DNA from 2 places in the Paraburkholderia fungorum genome. Region 1 is predicted to be linked to the other one. Evidence: riboswitches for the same ligand, from Rfam matches in the RefSeq annotation. Region 1 holds a riboswitch; the other holds the start of a gene.
The links. A riboswitch is a leader RNA that binds a small molecule or an ion and turns the genes downstream of it on or off. The one in region 1 is predicted to bind ZMP and ZTP.
Positions count from the first base shown of each region.

Region 2: it holds a riboswitch for ZMP and ZTP, as region 1 does, so the genes downstream of both, glyA (serine hydroxymethyltransferase) here and BLS41_RS29650 (LysE family translocator) in region 1, are expected to answer to the same signal.

Region 1 covers NZ_FNKP01000003.1:50,565-57,852, reverse strand. The annotation lists gene BLS41_RS29655 (autotransporter-associated beta strand repeat-containing protein) at 1-2,069, opposite strand, end outside; ZMP/ZTP riboswitch at 2,761-2,844, shown strand; gene BLS41_RS29650 (LysE family translocator) at 2,866-3,498, shown strand; gene BLS41_RS29645 (FAD-dependent monooxygenase) at 3,637-5,238, opposite strand; gene BLS41_RS29640 (GntR family transcriptional regulator) at 5,496-6,221, opposite strand; gene BLS41_RS29635 (GntT/GntP/DsdX family permease) at 6,632-7,288, shown strand, end outside.
Region 2 covers NZ_FNKP01000001.1:897,421-904,708, forward strand. The annotation lists gene tolA (cell envelope integrity protein TolA) at 114-1,148, opposite strand; gene tolR (protein TolR) at 1,145-1,591, opposite strand; gene tolQ (protein TolQ) at 1,602-2,279, opposite strand; gene ybgC (tol-pal system-associated acyl-CoA thioesterase) at 2,436-2,912, opposite strand; gene ydfG (bifunctional NADP-dependent 3-hydroxy acid dehydrogenase/3-hydroxypropionate dehydrogenase YdfG) at 2,971-3,717, opposite strand; ZMP/ZTP riboswitch at 3,956-4,064, shown strand; gene glyA (serine hydroxymethyltransferase) at 4,231-5,478, shown strand; gene nrdR (transcriptional regulator NrdR) at 5,485-5,967, shown strand; gene BLS41_RS04070 (GspH/FimT family pseudopilin) at 6,172-6,732, shown strand; gene BLS41_RS04075 (type IV pilus modification PilV family protein) at 6,729-7,175, shown strand; gene BLS41_RS04080 (PilW family protein) at 7,172-7,288, shown strand, end outside.

The DNA of each region.
Region 1 (7,288 bases):
CCGCTGCCCTGTTTGACGACTCCGCCCGTCCCGTTGATCACGCCGCCGAACGCCAGGTTCGTCACGTCGCCGAACGTCAGCGTATTCGCGCCGAGCGTCACGCCTGAGCCCGTCACGCCGGACAGTGCGCCAATGGTCCTGGCGCCGCTCGCCGCGCCGATATCGAACTGCGCGCCCGCACCCGCCAGGTTCACCGCGCCGCTGCCCGCCAACGCACCATTGCCGGACAGCGCGAGCGTACCCGCGTTGATCGTGGTGCCGCCCGAGTAGGTGTTCACGCCGCTCAGCGTTTGGGTGCCGCTGCCCTGCTTGACGATGCGCCCCGTTCCGCCGATGACGCCGCTCAACGCCAGATTGTTCGCATCGCCGAACGTTAGGGTGTTTGCACCTAACGCGACATTGCCGCTGCCGGAGAGTTCGGCAAGCGTCTGGCTGGCCGACGCCGCGCTGATGTCGAGCACCGTTCCCGCTGCATTCAATAGCACCGCGCTGCTGGGCGACAGCGTGCCTGCTCCGCCGAGCGCGAGCGTGCCGGCGTTGATTGTCGCCGGACCGGTGAAGCTGTTCACGCCGGTCAGGGTGACCGTGGCTGCGCCGTTTTTTGTCAGCGCGCCCGCGCCGCTGATCGGACCGCCGAGCGTCAACGCATTGCTGCCGCCCAGCGTCAGCACATTACCAGCGCCGAGCGCGATCTGATTTGCCAGTGTCAGCCCTGCAGCGCTCGTATCGAGCGTGCCCGAACCCGTCACGGTGAGCGCGCCCGTGCCGAGAGCGCTGCTGTTGCCGGCGACGAGCCCTCCGCCGTTCAGCGTCGTCCCGCCTGAATAGGTATTGGCACCGCCGAGCGTCAAAGTGCCGGCACCGGATTTCGTCAAGCCGCCCGTTCCGCTTGCCACGCCCGATAGCGTCGTCGCATTGGCGCCCTGCACGGTCAGCCCGCCGGTTCCGAACGCGAGTGTGTTGCCGAGGTTGAGCCCCGCCACCGCCGCCTGCACCGCCCCGCCGTTCGACGTGATCAGACCGGTGCCGAAACCGGCCGCGTTGTCGATGATTGACACCGAGCCGCTGCCGAGTGTCGCATCGCTCGCGGTGGACGCGCCGCTCAATGTCCACGTGCCGCTGTCGACCGCGAGATGCTGGAAGTTGATGTAGTTCGGGTTGCTTAGCGATCCCGTTGCGGGGCCTCCGCTTGCCTGTTGCAGGTGCAGCGTATTGTTGCCGCCCGCGCCGCCGTCGACGACGCCGGCCGCTGCGAATCCCACCGACAATCCCACGATGCCGAGCAGATTGCCGCTCGCGCCAACGCCCGCCGATACCGACGAGCCCGTGCGGGCCGTGAACGAGTTGGTGCTCCCCGCGCCCAGCGACACGCTGCCGATAATCGTGCCTGCATTGACGAATGAATTGCCCGCACCCGGAGTGCCGGACGCCTGGAACGCAACTCGCCCGTTGATCACACCCGTGCTGCTGTTGGTGAAGGCAATCTGGCCGCCGCCATACGCGACGATCGCCGCCATATCGCCCGGTGCGACCGTCAGGCCAAGCAGCGTCGCCACCCCCATCGTGCCGCTATTCGTGATCGTAGTGACGCCACCCGTGCCGTTCTGCACCGCGAGTGCGAGGCCGGTCAGATTGGCGAGATTGACTCCCAGCAAGCCGGTCGTCCCTTTGATCGTGCCGCTGTTGGTCACGTTGATCGTGTTCGCCGACGAATTGCCAATCGACGCGCCGCTCGACAGCAGGCTCGCCACGCCCAGCAACGATGGATCGATGACGCCCGCATTATTCAGCGTCACGTTGCTGCCGGTGAGCGTCAGCGCAGTTCCGCCGACTCCAAGCAGTACGCCGAGAGTCCCGGTCGAGCCGATGTTGACCGTCTGATTGCTGATCGAACTCGATAAGCTCGGCGCAAGCGGATTGGCCGCGCCAGTGCAGGTGACGATCGCGCCGGCCGTGGTACAGGTTGCGTCCGCTTCGCCTGTGCCAACTATGCTGAATACCAGAAACGCGCTGGCAGCAAACGCGGTTTTTTGCAGACTGAATCTATTAAAATCAACGACGCCTTTCACGATCACCCCCAAAGCCAATTCGCACATTAATAGGGTTAGTCACCGCCCATTTCAGAATGGCGAGCAATATCCGCCGAATCGAAAATCGACAGGCAAAAAATTGCATTAACCTAAATTTTTGGTTGCGTGCGCTACCTACGCGCAATGCCCTCAGGGCTGACGCCTGATCATGTGACGCACATATCAGAACCCTCGATTGATCGTCTCTCGTTAATGCATTATTAGATTCGGAATGTCTTTCATCAGCTTATACAAAACGCCCCCGTTCGCAAGTGCCGTTAATTAATATCTCGAAAGAAAATTGTATTGCATAAGATAGTCGGAAAATATGTCCGCGACTCAGTTAATCAGTATTATTGACGCAATTCCAGAGCAATTGAATTAGGCTTGACGACCCCAGACAAGTGGAAACGGATAGAAGACTAACTACACAGTGACTCACTTCAGCGTTTCATATGGGAATGCACTCCGCTTCCAAACGTTCTTGAGCGATCTGCCGTGCATCGGCGGTTTCGGGGTAGAGAGCGTACGTTCCGAAGAGGGCTCCGCCTGTCTCGGGTGCAGTGCGATATCTGCCCGGATTCTCCGTGGACCGCGAACGACGCTTAAACGGTCAGGGCGCAGGACGGAAGCCGAAACACTGCAGTCACCCGTCCCTTCTTTTCTGTGTATTTTGTCTATGCAATAATCTTCGCACTCATGTGACTGGCGCATACAGATAGAGTCCTATCGGGGAGCGTGAGGTTATTCGCCGCCGCGCGCCTGGGCATTACCTACTATCTCTGGAGAAGGGGTTATGCCTGATTTCGCAAATCTGCTCATGTTCGGCCTCGTAGCGTTGGGAATGGTTTTAACGCCGGGACCGAACATGATCTATCTGATTTCCCGCTCAATTTGCCAAGGTAGACGCGCAGGCCTTATTTCGTTAAGCGGCGTTGCTCTGGGTTTTGTGTTTTACATGCTCTGCGCAGCATTCGGGATTACGGCTTTCGTATTTGCGATACCTTACGCTTATGACACGCTTCGTTTCGGCGGGGCTTTGTACCTTCTATTTCTTGCGTGGCAAGCGGTTAAGCCCGGTGGGCGGTCCGCGTTCACAGTGCGCAATCTGCCGGTAGATACCCCGAGCAAGCTGTTCAGTATGGGATTCATCACTAACCTGGCGAATCCGAAAATCGCCGTTATGTATCTATCCCTGCTTCCTCAGTTCATTACGCCGGGGCATGGCAGTGTGCTCACCCAATCACTGGCGCTCGGCACCGTTCAGATTTCAATCAGCCTTGCCGTGAACGCTCTTATCGCCGTGACGGCCGGATCGATATCTACCTTCCTGTCCGGACGCCCGGTGTGGCTATTGGTACAGCGTTGGCTGATGGGAACCGTTCTGACAGGTCTGGCCGTACGCATGGCATATGAATCCAGAAAATAGCCATGCTTTATCCGTCCGGTGATTGTTGGCGATCTATGAGGTGATGCTGAACGGCTGCTACAGGCCGATCTGAGTCCGACAGCGACCGGCCAAGATCGCCCGTCGAGTCTCTCCGGACCGCCCGTTCGCCGCCGTCCCCTATCCGATCGATTTATAGCCCAGGCGTCTTAGCCAGTTTCCCATGTCATCAATCGAGCAACGGCCGCTGCGCCATCCGATATGACCATCTGGCCTCACGATCCATACAGCGCCATTGGCCGGATGGTATGCGGTCGCGAATTCACCCGCTGCATCCGTCAGTGTCGTCATCAGTTCTGAGTGCGGCATGTCGCAGCCCTGTGCCGTGACGAGAACCGCCGCCCCAACGTCGCCTGACCACGTAGCGAACGCTCGACAGAGTTCACGGAAGGCGTCAAATTGCTGGTCCATCGCGTCGACGTAGCCAACAAGCGTATACCGGCCACGGCCGACAAACTCGTGCAGCCGCCTTGCATGTCCGACGAAACGTTGCGACAAGCCACCGGCATCCGGAAGCCGGTCGCCCGATGCGGGTGACACAGGGTCTGCGTCGGACCAATCATCGGTGACGATCGGGCTTCCGCGATATGTGATGAGCAGTTGCGTTTCGCGCATTGCCGGATTGCCGGCCTGCTGCGCGAGCACGGCATTGAGTGCCGCGCTCGTTGATTTGACGACATCGACGCCGACCGGATGTCGTTCCGCCGAATAGCTATCGAGCAAGTCAGCGCCGGCGAGACCCTTCGCCACATGGGCGAGCTTCCATGAAAGATTGTGCACATCCTGGAGGCCCGTGTTCATGCCCTGACCGCCTACGGGAGGATGAATGTGTGCGGCGTCGCCTGCAATCAATACCCGGCCGCGCCCATAAGCCGATGCGATGCGGTGGCTCACCCGATAGACCGACGACCATCGCATTGAAGACAGTTGCACGCCGTCTGGCAGTGACGGCAACAGCAGACCGCACATCGTGTCGAAGTCGGGTGCGCCAATGGCCGCGAGCGATGACGCCCGGTCTTCGGGCACGATCATCGAGAGCCGGTAGCGTCGCGTCGAGCCGCGAATGGGCACTGCGACCGCACTCGTCTTCGCGTGCTCGGAACCGGTCCTTTCGAACCGGTACATGGGCCCGCGCGGTAGTGTCCAATCCACGTCCACGTCGGCGAGCGCGAAGGTCTGCGGGTACTGCTCGCCTTCGAACGACAAACCGAGTGCGGAGCGCACCTTGCTGTGAGCCCCATCGCAGCCCACCAGCCACTTGCAGCGCACCACGTGTTCTTCGCCTTGTGCGTCGGCCAGATACACCTTGACGCAATCCGTATCGACCTCGAACCGGTCCAGCATCAAACCGTAGTTCACCTGACCGCCGTGTTCGGCGAATGCGGACTCGAGTAAGCGCTCCGTCTCGTACTGCGGGAGCGAGAGCGATCCGTAAGGCAGGCCGTGCTCCGGCAAACGCATGCTGCGCCCCGGCACCATCGTGCCATCGACCCACGTCTCGACGCCGGTCAGCCATACTCCTGCCTCGATCGCGCGATCCACGATACCGAGATCGTCGAAAATCTCGAGCGTTCGTGGCGTAATGCCCAGTGCTTTGCAGAAAAACCCTCTGGAGGGCATCTTGTCGATCACGCTTACGACGACACCCGCGCGCTGCAATTCGGCGCCGAGCAGCAGCCCGACCGGTCCTGCACCGATGACCAGCACATCCACGTCTTCCATGCGTTCCTCCTGACGGGTCCGCCGCACAGCTTTTGAAGATGCAGAAAAGCCTAGCCCGGCACTGTGCGTGTTCGTACAAAAGAACACGAAATGTCAGCCGCTGAGTTGTACGCGAAGCTTCAGACGTGGAGGCCGGCTGCTCACTTGCATTGAGTCACGCCTCGGCGAAGCGAGGCATGCCCTTGTCGGGCGGAGATGTTTCCTTTGGAAATGCTTCAGTCGGCTGCTGGCCACGAGTCGTGCTGAACCCGCACTCTTCAAGCCTCAGTCAGCCTGTCGGCCTTGGGTGCCCGTTCGCCGCCCTCACCCGGGGTCAACTGCTCCCATGTGCTGTGGACGTGGCGTTGCAGGAACTCGCCCAGTTCCTTTCCGCGTCGTGCAGATAGCAGCCTGATTATCACTTCGTGTTCGTCGATGGCCGTGTGCCACGTTTCCGACGTGACGCTGCCTTGAAACCGGTAGCGGTACAACTGCCGGTTAAGACGCTCGTGCATCTGATGCAACGTCTCGTTCTTCGCCGCCGCAATGATGCTCTTGTGAATCGCCTGATTCAGATTGAAGTAGCTGATCCGGTCGCGCCGCTCGTAAGCGGCATGCATCTCATGATGCAACGCGCGGATTTCGGCCAGTTCGCCGTCCGTCGCAAGACGGCAGGCCTGCTCGCCGCCGAACGATTCGATCATGCCGAGTACGTCCAGCTTTTCGCTGATCTGCTGCGCGCCGAGATCCGCGACCACCGCGCCGCGCTTGGGCAGCACCACGACAAGGCCGTCGCCGGCCAACTCTTTCAGCGCTTCACGCAGCGGCGTGCGCGACACCTGCAACCTGTCTGCGAGCGTGCGCTCCCGTAGACGCTCGCCCGGCTTGAGTTCGTCGGTTGCGATGAGCGTGCGCAAACGCTGGGCAATCTGCTGCGACAGCAGCTCGTCGACCGGATCGATTGCGTTGGGGAGGTCGTGGTCGTCTTCCTGGTCCGGCGTCATGTTTCTACCTGATGCAGTGTCTCGTGAGCACATCGTAAGCGGCCCGTGAGCACGAGTGGTTCAAGCCGTCATTTTAGCAGCGCATCCCTTCGACATCCCCTCGCAAGAGAAAAACGGCACGCCCATGGCGGAGACAATTTTTTTGGAATACCAATTCGGCGAAGATTAGGTTGCCCAGCGCACCATGCTCAACTCAGACCATCGAAATTCCCATAGAATCGCTACAATTTGCATTAACTAGCAAATATATAAAGCTATTTTAGGCACTTTTAAAGAAATTTGCCGATTCACACAGCATGATAACGGCACGCAATCTCTAGGGTAATTACCACCTTATTTGGTATACCAAAATTGCGTTACTCTTGGCACTGTCATCGTTACCGTGGGCTTTTCGCCCTATCGAGCTTTCCATGCAGTCGCTGCTTCATCCTCTCATTGCACCCGCCTTTGCGCTGGTGTTGCTGGTCGTACTGATCACCCGCGTGAAGCTTCCCCCCTTTCTCGCACTGATCCTGACATCGGCGTTTCTCGGCGTCTCGGCGGGACTCGCACCCACGGCGGTCATCAAAAGCTTTGAAAAAGGTTTTGGCTCGATCCTGAGTTCGGTCGGACTGGTGGTCGGGCTCGGCACGATGCTCGGAGGTCTGCTGCTCGAATCCGGCGGGGCCAACCGCATCGCCGATACGTTTATCGGGCTGGGCTCGAAGCGGTGGATTCCGGCTGCGATCTGTGCGGCGTCGCTGCTGATCGGGCTGCCCCATCTGTTCGATGTCAGCTTCGTGATGCTGGTGCCGCTCGTCTATGCGATCGCGAACCGCACCCAAAGCCCGCTGCTCGCGGTGGGTATTCCGATGGCGGCGGGTCTCTATGTCTCACACGGCCTGTTGCCGCCTCATCCTTCACCGACGCTCGCGCTCGCCGCGCTGCACGCCGACGCCGGCCGCACGATTTTCTATGGCCTGCTCATCGCGGTGCCGATGGCCATCCTGTCCGGCCCGCTCTTCACGGCATTCGCGCTGCGCTTTCTCCCCGTTACGCCCGGCGAAGCCATGTTCAAACCGGCACCG
Region 2 (7,288 bases), on a different contig from region 1:
TTACTAACACTTCACGACAGCAGACAGACCCGAAAAGAACTAATTCGTTCCCGAGCGCGCCCCGCGAACGGGGCACCATATCTGCCGTCAACTGACAGTCAAACTTGCTGCAATCAACCTGCCGGGCGCAACGTGATCAGGAAACTCGTCGGCGTTTTGCCGTTGATATCCTGAGGCATCGGATCGGTCCGGTGGACGGCCCGCAATGCGGCGTCATCCCATGCTGCATTGCCGCTGCTGCGCGAGATGCTTGCGTCCAGCAAGGTGCCGGTCGGCGAGCAGCGTACGGAGATGACAGTTTCAAGACCAGCCGTTTCGCCGCCCCACGAGATGTTCGGGCGAACCGCGCGACGCACCTTGTCTGCGTAACCCGGCGATGTCGCCGTGCCGCCTGAACCGCTACCCGTGCCGCTCTTCGCCAGGCCGTTGCCGCTCGAGCTGTCGCCCGCGCCACCCATCATCTGGGCGAGACGTGCGCGCCGCTCTGCATCCATCTTCTTCGCTTGCGCCGCAGCATCTGCCTGCGCTTTGGCCTTCGCTGCCTTCTGCGCATCAGCTTTCTTCTGCGCGTCGGCTTCGGCCTGCTTTTGCTGCTGTTCCTTCAGTTGTTCCTGCTGCTGTTCTTTAAGCTGCTGCTGCTTTTGCTGCTCGGCCAGTTGCTGCTGTTTCAGCTTCTCGGCCTGTTGCTGCTGTTGTTGCTGTTGCTGCTTCAGTTTCGCTGCCGCGGCCTTTTGCGCTGCGAGCTGTGCAGCCTGATCGGCGGCCAGTTGCTGCTGACGCTTCGCATCGGCTTCCTGCTGAGCCTGCAGTTTCTGCTGGCGCTGCTGTTCAGCCAGTTGCGCCTGACGAGCCGCTTCCTGTTGCTGGCGTTTCTTTTCCTGCAACGCGATATCGGCCTGTTCGTCGGGCACCGGCGGGGCAGGGGCGACCGGCGCGGGCGGCGGCGGAACGGGATGCGGGATCGCCGTGTCGGGCACCTCGGTCCACAACTCCGCTTCCGCGCCTGCGGGCGTGCTGTTTTGCCACTGAATGCCGTGGTACAGGAAGAACCCGAGCAGCGCGTGCATCACCAGAGCGAACGCAAAGGCTCGCCCGGTGCCGCGTTCACGCGGTGGCTGGAGCGGGTATTCGGAATTCTTGCGGATCATTGCGATTTGACGAGCAATCCAACGCGCTTGACGCCCTGGCCTTTCAGCTCGGACATCACGTTCATCACGACTTCGTACTTGACGGTCTTGTCGGCGGCAATCACAACCGGCTGGTCAGGATGCGATGCCGCCCGGTCGGCGATAAAGCCGTTCAGATCCGCCTTCGTCATGTTTTCCTGCTGCTGCGCGCCGGAGTCGTCCTTGTATTTGACGCTCATGTTGCCGTCGGCGCGAATGTTCACGATGACGGGCGGCGTTTGCTGTTGCGGCGCGGCACCACCGACGGTCGGCAGATTGACGATCGACGGGGCGACCAGCGGCGCGGTCACCATGAAGATCACGAGCAGCACGAGCATCACGTCGATGTACGGCACGACGTTGATGTCGGCCATCGCGCGGCGCTGACGCGAGCCGCGCATGCTGGAGGAACGAGAGCCTGCCATCGTGGACTCCTTACTGTGCCTGGCGCTGCAGAATGTTCGAGAATTCTTCGATGAAGGTCTCGAAACGGATCGCCAGACGGTCGATGTCGTGCGCGTAGCGGTTGTAAGCCACGACAGCCGGAATGGCCGCGAACAGGCCGATCGCGGTGGCCGTCAACGCTTCGGCGATGCCTGGCGCGACGTTCGCGAGCGTGGCCTGCTGGACGTTGGCGAGGCCGCGGAACGCGTTCATGATCCCCCAGACCGTACCGAACAGACCGATGTACGGGCTGACCGAGCCGACCGACGCGAGGAACGCGAGATTGGCTTCGAGCACGTCCATCTCACGCTGGAACGCGGCACGCATCGCGCGCCGTGCACCGTCGAGAATTGCGCCTGAATCGTTCAGACGCTTTTCTTTGCCTTTCAGGAATTCGCGCATGCCGGATTCGAAAATTCGTTCCAGCGCGCCGATGGTATGGCGGTTGTTCGCAGCACTTTGATAAAGCGCCTGCAGGTCGCCGCCCGACCAGAAATCGCGTTCGAAGCGTTCAGTTTGCGCCCGCGCCCGGCGGATCGCAAACCACTTGCGGAAGATGAAAGTCCACGACAGCAGCGACAGCAACAGCAGCAGGGCCATGACGGCCTGCGCCAGCAGGCTCGCGTTGAGTACTAATGAAACGATCGACAGATCTTGTGTAGTGTTCATAAAGGTTCGTTTTAACGTCCCGGGAAGGGGGCGTCCGGCTGCAAGGTCACTCGAAGCTTGCCGTGAGCAAAACGGAAGCATCGGCGATATCGCAAGCCGAACCATGCTTGGTGTTGCTTGATCGATGCGAGTTCACTGGCCCCGTATCAACGGAGTTCAGGTGTGATTCGTTGACACGCCGCCGCCGACTTCCGGTCCGCGCCGCAAAGCAGCGAGAACCGGCGGAGGAATCGCGGTCGGGCGAAGCGCGATACGGTCGACACAGCCAATCCGGATTGTCCCTTTAGCAAGCAGCGTGCCGTCACGCCACGCTTCCTGCGTGAAATCCACCGAAGCTCGGCCAAGACGCTCGATCCGGCTGACAATTTTGACGATATCGTCAAGCCTGGCCGGCGCCCGATAGTCGACCGCAGTATTGCTGACAATGAAAATTGCGCCAGTTTCATCCGCCAGCCGGGCCTGGTCGACACCGCACGCGCGTAGCCATTCGGTACGCGCCCGTTCAAAAAATTTCAGGTAATTTGCGTAAAACACGATGCCGCCGGCGTCGGTATCTTCGTAGTACACGCGGATAGGCCACGTGTAGCCGATTTCCGTGCCAGGCTGGCTGGTCGAAATATTCATGCGGCGCATTTTACCGGAACGCACACCCCCGGGTCTGTTTCAAAGTGTGCGCCCCGTCTGGCGGGCTTTAGCCGCGATGAATAGACAATCCGGCGAACGATTGAGCCACCGGCATCAGCTCGATCGTGTTGATATTCACGTGTGCCGGACGAGTGGCGATCCAGTAAACGGAGTCGGCGATATCTTCCGCCGTCAGCGGCTGAACGTTTTCGTAGACCTTGCCGGCTTTTTCGTCGTCGCCGCGATAACGCACGTTCGAGAATTCGGTGCCTCCGCACAAGCCCGGTTCGATGTCGGTGACGCGCAGTGCCGTGCCGGCCAGATCGGCGCGCAGGTTCAGGCTGAACTGGCGCACGAAGGCTTTGGTGGCGCCGTAAACGTTGCCGCCCGCGTACGGCCAGCGGCCCGCCACAGAACCCAGGTTGAAAACGTGCCCGCGATTGCGTTCGACCATGCCCGGCAGCAGCGCATGCGTGACTTGCACGAGGCCTGTGCAGTTGGTCTCGATCATGGTGTTCCACTCGTCGAGGCTCGCCTTTTGAGCAGGTTCGGTGCCGAGAGCGAGGCCCGCGTTGTTGACGAGGACGTCGATTGCAGCGAAATCGGCCGGCAGCGATGCCGGGACCGCTTCGACAGCGGCGCGGTCGCGCACGTCGAGTTCATAGGGCAGAAGTGCGTCGCCGAGTTCGTCGGCGAGGGCTTGCAGGCGGTCTTTGCGGCGAGCGGTGGCGACGACGCGATGGCCGCCCTTGACGAAGGCGCGAGCGATAGCAGCGCCGAATCCCGCGGACGCTCCGGTTACAAACACGATCATTGCAGTTTCCTGGTCGGTGAGAAGCAAAGGTCCCAAGCCTACTTCCAATGCGGCGCTGCGGCAAGGTTGAACCAGCCGTATAAGAGGCTCTGGCACGGGCACGCAGCGGAATCGCGGGCCATTTTCGTCCGATGTTTGCGCGCTGCACGGAAGGATGCGGCGGGGTGTCTTTCCAGGGGGCGCCGCCGCACCCGTGAGCCGGTTGCCTATTCGATCCTCTTCCAATAAACTAACGCGCTCGACCCTGCGTGACTGGCGATAGAACCGATTCAACCAATCGGATTCAAGGTGGAACAACCCACCGTGAAGCGCGGGGTGCCGTTTTGCCGTTCGCCTGGGCAGCCGTGATCCGCGCGCATTTATCTGCGCTGACGGTGGCTGTCCTGCCTCGCGTGTGCGGCGACTCTCCAATCGCCACGTCAGGGCTGGCCCAGCCGCCAGCAGCGCTGCGTACCCTCTACGCAAAGTTCGGCGCACGATCCGGTCAACCTGAACACACTCAACGGAATCCGTATGTTTGACAGAGCCCAAAGCACCATCGCCAACGTCGATCCTGAACTCTGGAAGGTCATCGAGCAGGAAAACCGCCGTCAGGAAGAGCACATCGAACTGATCGCGTCGGAAAATTACACGAGCCCGGCCGTGATGGCTGCGCAAGGCTCGCAACTCACCAACAAGTACGCCGAAGGCTACCCGGGCAAGCGCTACTACGGCGGCTGCGAATACGTCGACATCGCCGAGCAGCTGGCGATCGACCGCGTCAAGCAACTGTTCGGCGCCGAAGCTGCCAACGTGCAGCCGAATTCGGGTTCGCAGGCTAACCAGGGCGTGTTCTTCGCGATGCTCAAGCCGGGCGACACGATCATGGGCATGAGCCTCGCCCACGGCGGTCACCTGACGCACGGTTCGCCGGTCAACATGTCGGGCAAGTGGTTCAACGTGGTCAGCTACGGCCTGAACGAAGCGGAAGACATCGACTACGAAGCGGCTGAGAAGCTGGCTCAGGAACACAAGCCGAAGCTGATCGTGGCGGGCGCGTCCGCGTTTGCGTTGCGCATCGATTTCGAACGCCTGTCGAAGATCGCCAAGTCGGTTGGCGCGTACTTCATGGTCGACATGGCGCACTATGCCGGCCTGATCGCAGCGGGCGTCTACCCGAATCCGGTGCCGTTCGCCGACTTCGTCACCACCACCACGCACAAGAGCCTGCGCGGCCCGCGCGGCGGCGTGATCCTGATGAAGGCGGAGTTCGAGAAGCAGATCAACTCGGCAATCTTCCCGGGCATTCAGGGCGGCCCGCTGATGCACGTGATCGCCGGTAAGGCTGTCGCGTTCAAGGAAGCGCTGTCGCCGGAATTCAAGGAATATCAGCAACAAGTGGTCGAAAACGCACGCGTGCTGGCGGAAACGCTGGTTAAACGCGGTCTGCGTATCGTGTCGGGTCGCACCGAAAGCCACGTCATGCTGGTCGATCTGCGCGCGAAGAAAATTACCGGCAAGGCAGCGGAAGCGGCCCTCGGTGCAGCGCACATCACCGTCAACAAGAACGCAATCCCGAACGACCCGGAAAAGCCGTTCGTGACGAGCGGCGTGCGTCTCGGCTCGCCGGCCATGACCACGCGCGGTTTTGGCGTGAAGGAAGCCGAGCAGGTCGGTAACCTGATTGCCGACGTTCTGGACAACCCGGAAGACACCGCTACGATCGACCGTGTGCGTGCTCAGGTTGCCGAGCTGACCCAGCGTTTCCCGGTCTACCGTTAAGCCGTTATGCATTGTCCCTTCTGCCGTCACGCCGATACGCAGGTTGTCGATTCGCGCGTATCCGAAGACGGCGCGACGATTCGCCGGCGCCGCCGCTGCCCGGCCTGCGACAAACGTTTCACGACGTATGAGCGGGTTGAGCTGGCGCTGCCGTCGGTCGTCAAGAAGGACGGCAGCCGTACGGAATTCGACCGCCGCAAGATTGTCGCGAGCATGCAACTGGCGCTGCGCAAGCGCCCGGTTGCAGCAGACGCGATCGACGCGGCGGTTGCCCGCATCGAGTATCAATTGCTCGGTAGCGGTGAGCGCGAGGTGCGCAGCGAGCGCCTCGGCGAGCTCGTGATGAACGAGTTGCGCGCTCTCGACACGATTGCCTACGTTCGTTTTGCTTCCGTTTACCGGCGCTTTGAAGACGTCTCCGAATTTGAAGACGTGATCGAAGAATTTCGCCGCGCCTCTTCTCCTCCCAAGCCTGCTCGCAAGCGCTGATTGCTGTTGCGCATCGCTTCGCAAGCGAGCGTCCGTCGTTCTTCGCCTTGTTTCGCGCATCTACATCTCCTGCTGCCGTTATGGTCCGTCGCGTGAATTTTTGCGCGGAATAGCGTCCTGGTGCCACCTGGCCATTCGGCCGATGGTTGAGCCTTCTCCGAATTGCTAGATTGGCCGTATTCTTCGAAACGATCAGGGGTGCAGATGAAATACGACGCCGTTTACCGGCCGTCTGCCGGCGGCTTCACGCTTGTCGAAACGCTGGCCGTGCTTGCGTTGCTGGCGGTGATCGCGGTCCTGGCGACGCCATCGTTCGTCGCGTGGCATGTCCGCGATCAGGTCGATGCGCGCACAAGGGCGCTGGCCTCGACTCTCGCTTTTGCGCGCAGCGAGGCGCTGCGTCGGGGCTCACGTGTCATTGTTTGCAGGATCGATTCGGCGCGACGTTGCCTGAGCACGGGGCAGCCCTGCGTGAGCGGTGTTGCCGACTGGTCGTGCGGATGGGCCGTTTTTGCCGACCGCGCGGGCACGCTTTCACTACTGCGGGCGCAACCGCTGCTCGCGGCAGTAAGCATCGTCGGGGTACAGACAAATCTGACATTTACGCCGCCTGCCGGCCAATTGATTGGCACCTTCCGTAGTTTTGATATCGCACCGGCTGCGTCGTCGAAAGCGACACAAGGGGCCAAGTGGCGACGCTGTGTCCACATCGCGGCAGGTGGTCGCGCAAGGATTTCCGAAGGTGCTTGCGGAGCGGCGTCATGATGCGATATCCGTTCAACCCGCGACCACGTTGTCGCGCATCAAAGTCCACTGGCAGCTCGCTGATCGAAGTCATGCTGGCCGTTGCGTTGATGGCAATCACAGCGCTCGGACTTATCGCCGGGCAATTGTGGACCGCTCGCGAAGCCCGCGCGATGGCAATGCGCGAGCAGGCGGCATGGATCGCCGATTCTGTGGCCGAGGCAATGCGTACGCCAGCATTGGCTGATTCCGCCACGCGGCAATGGAACTCACAGGCCACTACGCTCTTACCGCATGGGGAAGCTTCGTCAGGCGACAGCGCGGGCGTGGCCATCGCGCGAGTCACGTGGACATCCGTCAAGGACATGCCGGCAAACGGTGACGTAATCGACAAACCGGAGTCCTGTGGTGGCGCCGATGTCCCTGCCGGCACCTCATGCGTCGCGCTGGCGTTGATCCGATGACTTCGCGCAAATCCGGCTCTCACGGTCAAACGCTGATCGAGTTGCTGATTGCAATGGCCTTGGGACTCGTTGTGACGGCAGGCGCCGTGTCGCTCTACTCAAGTCAGCGCGCT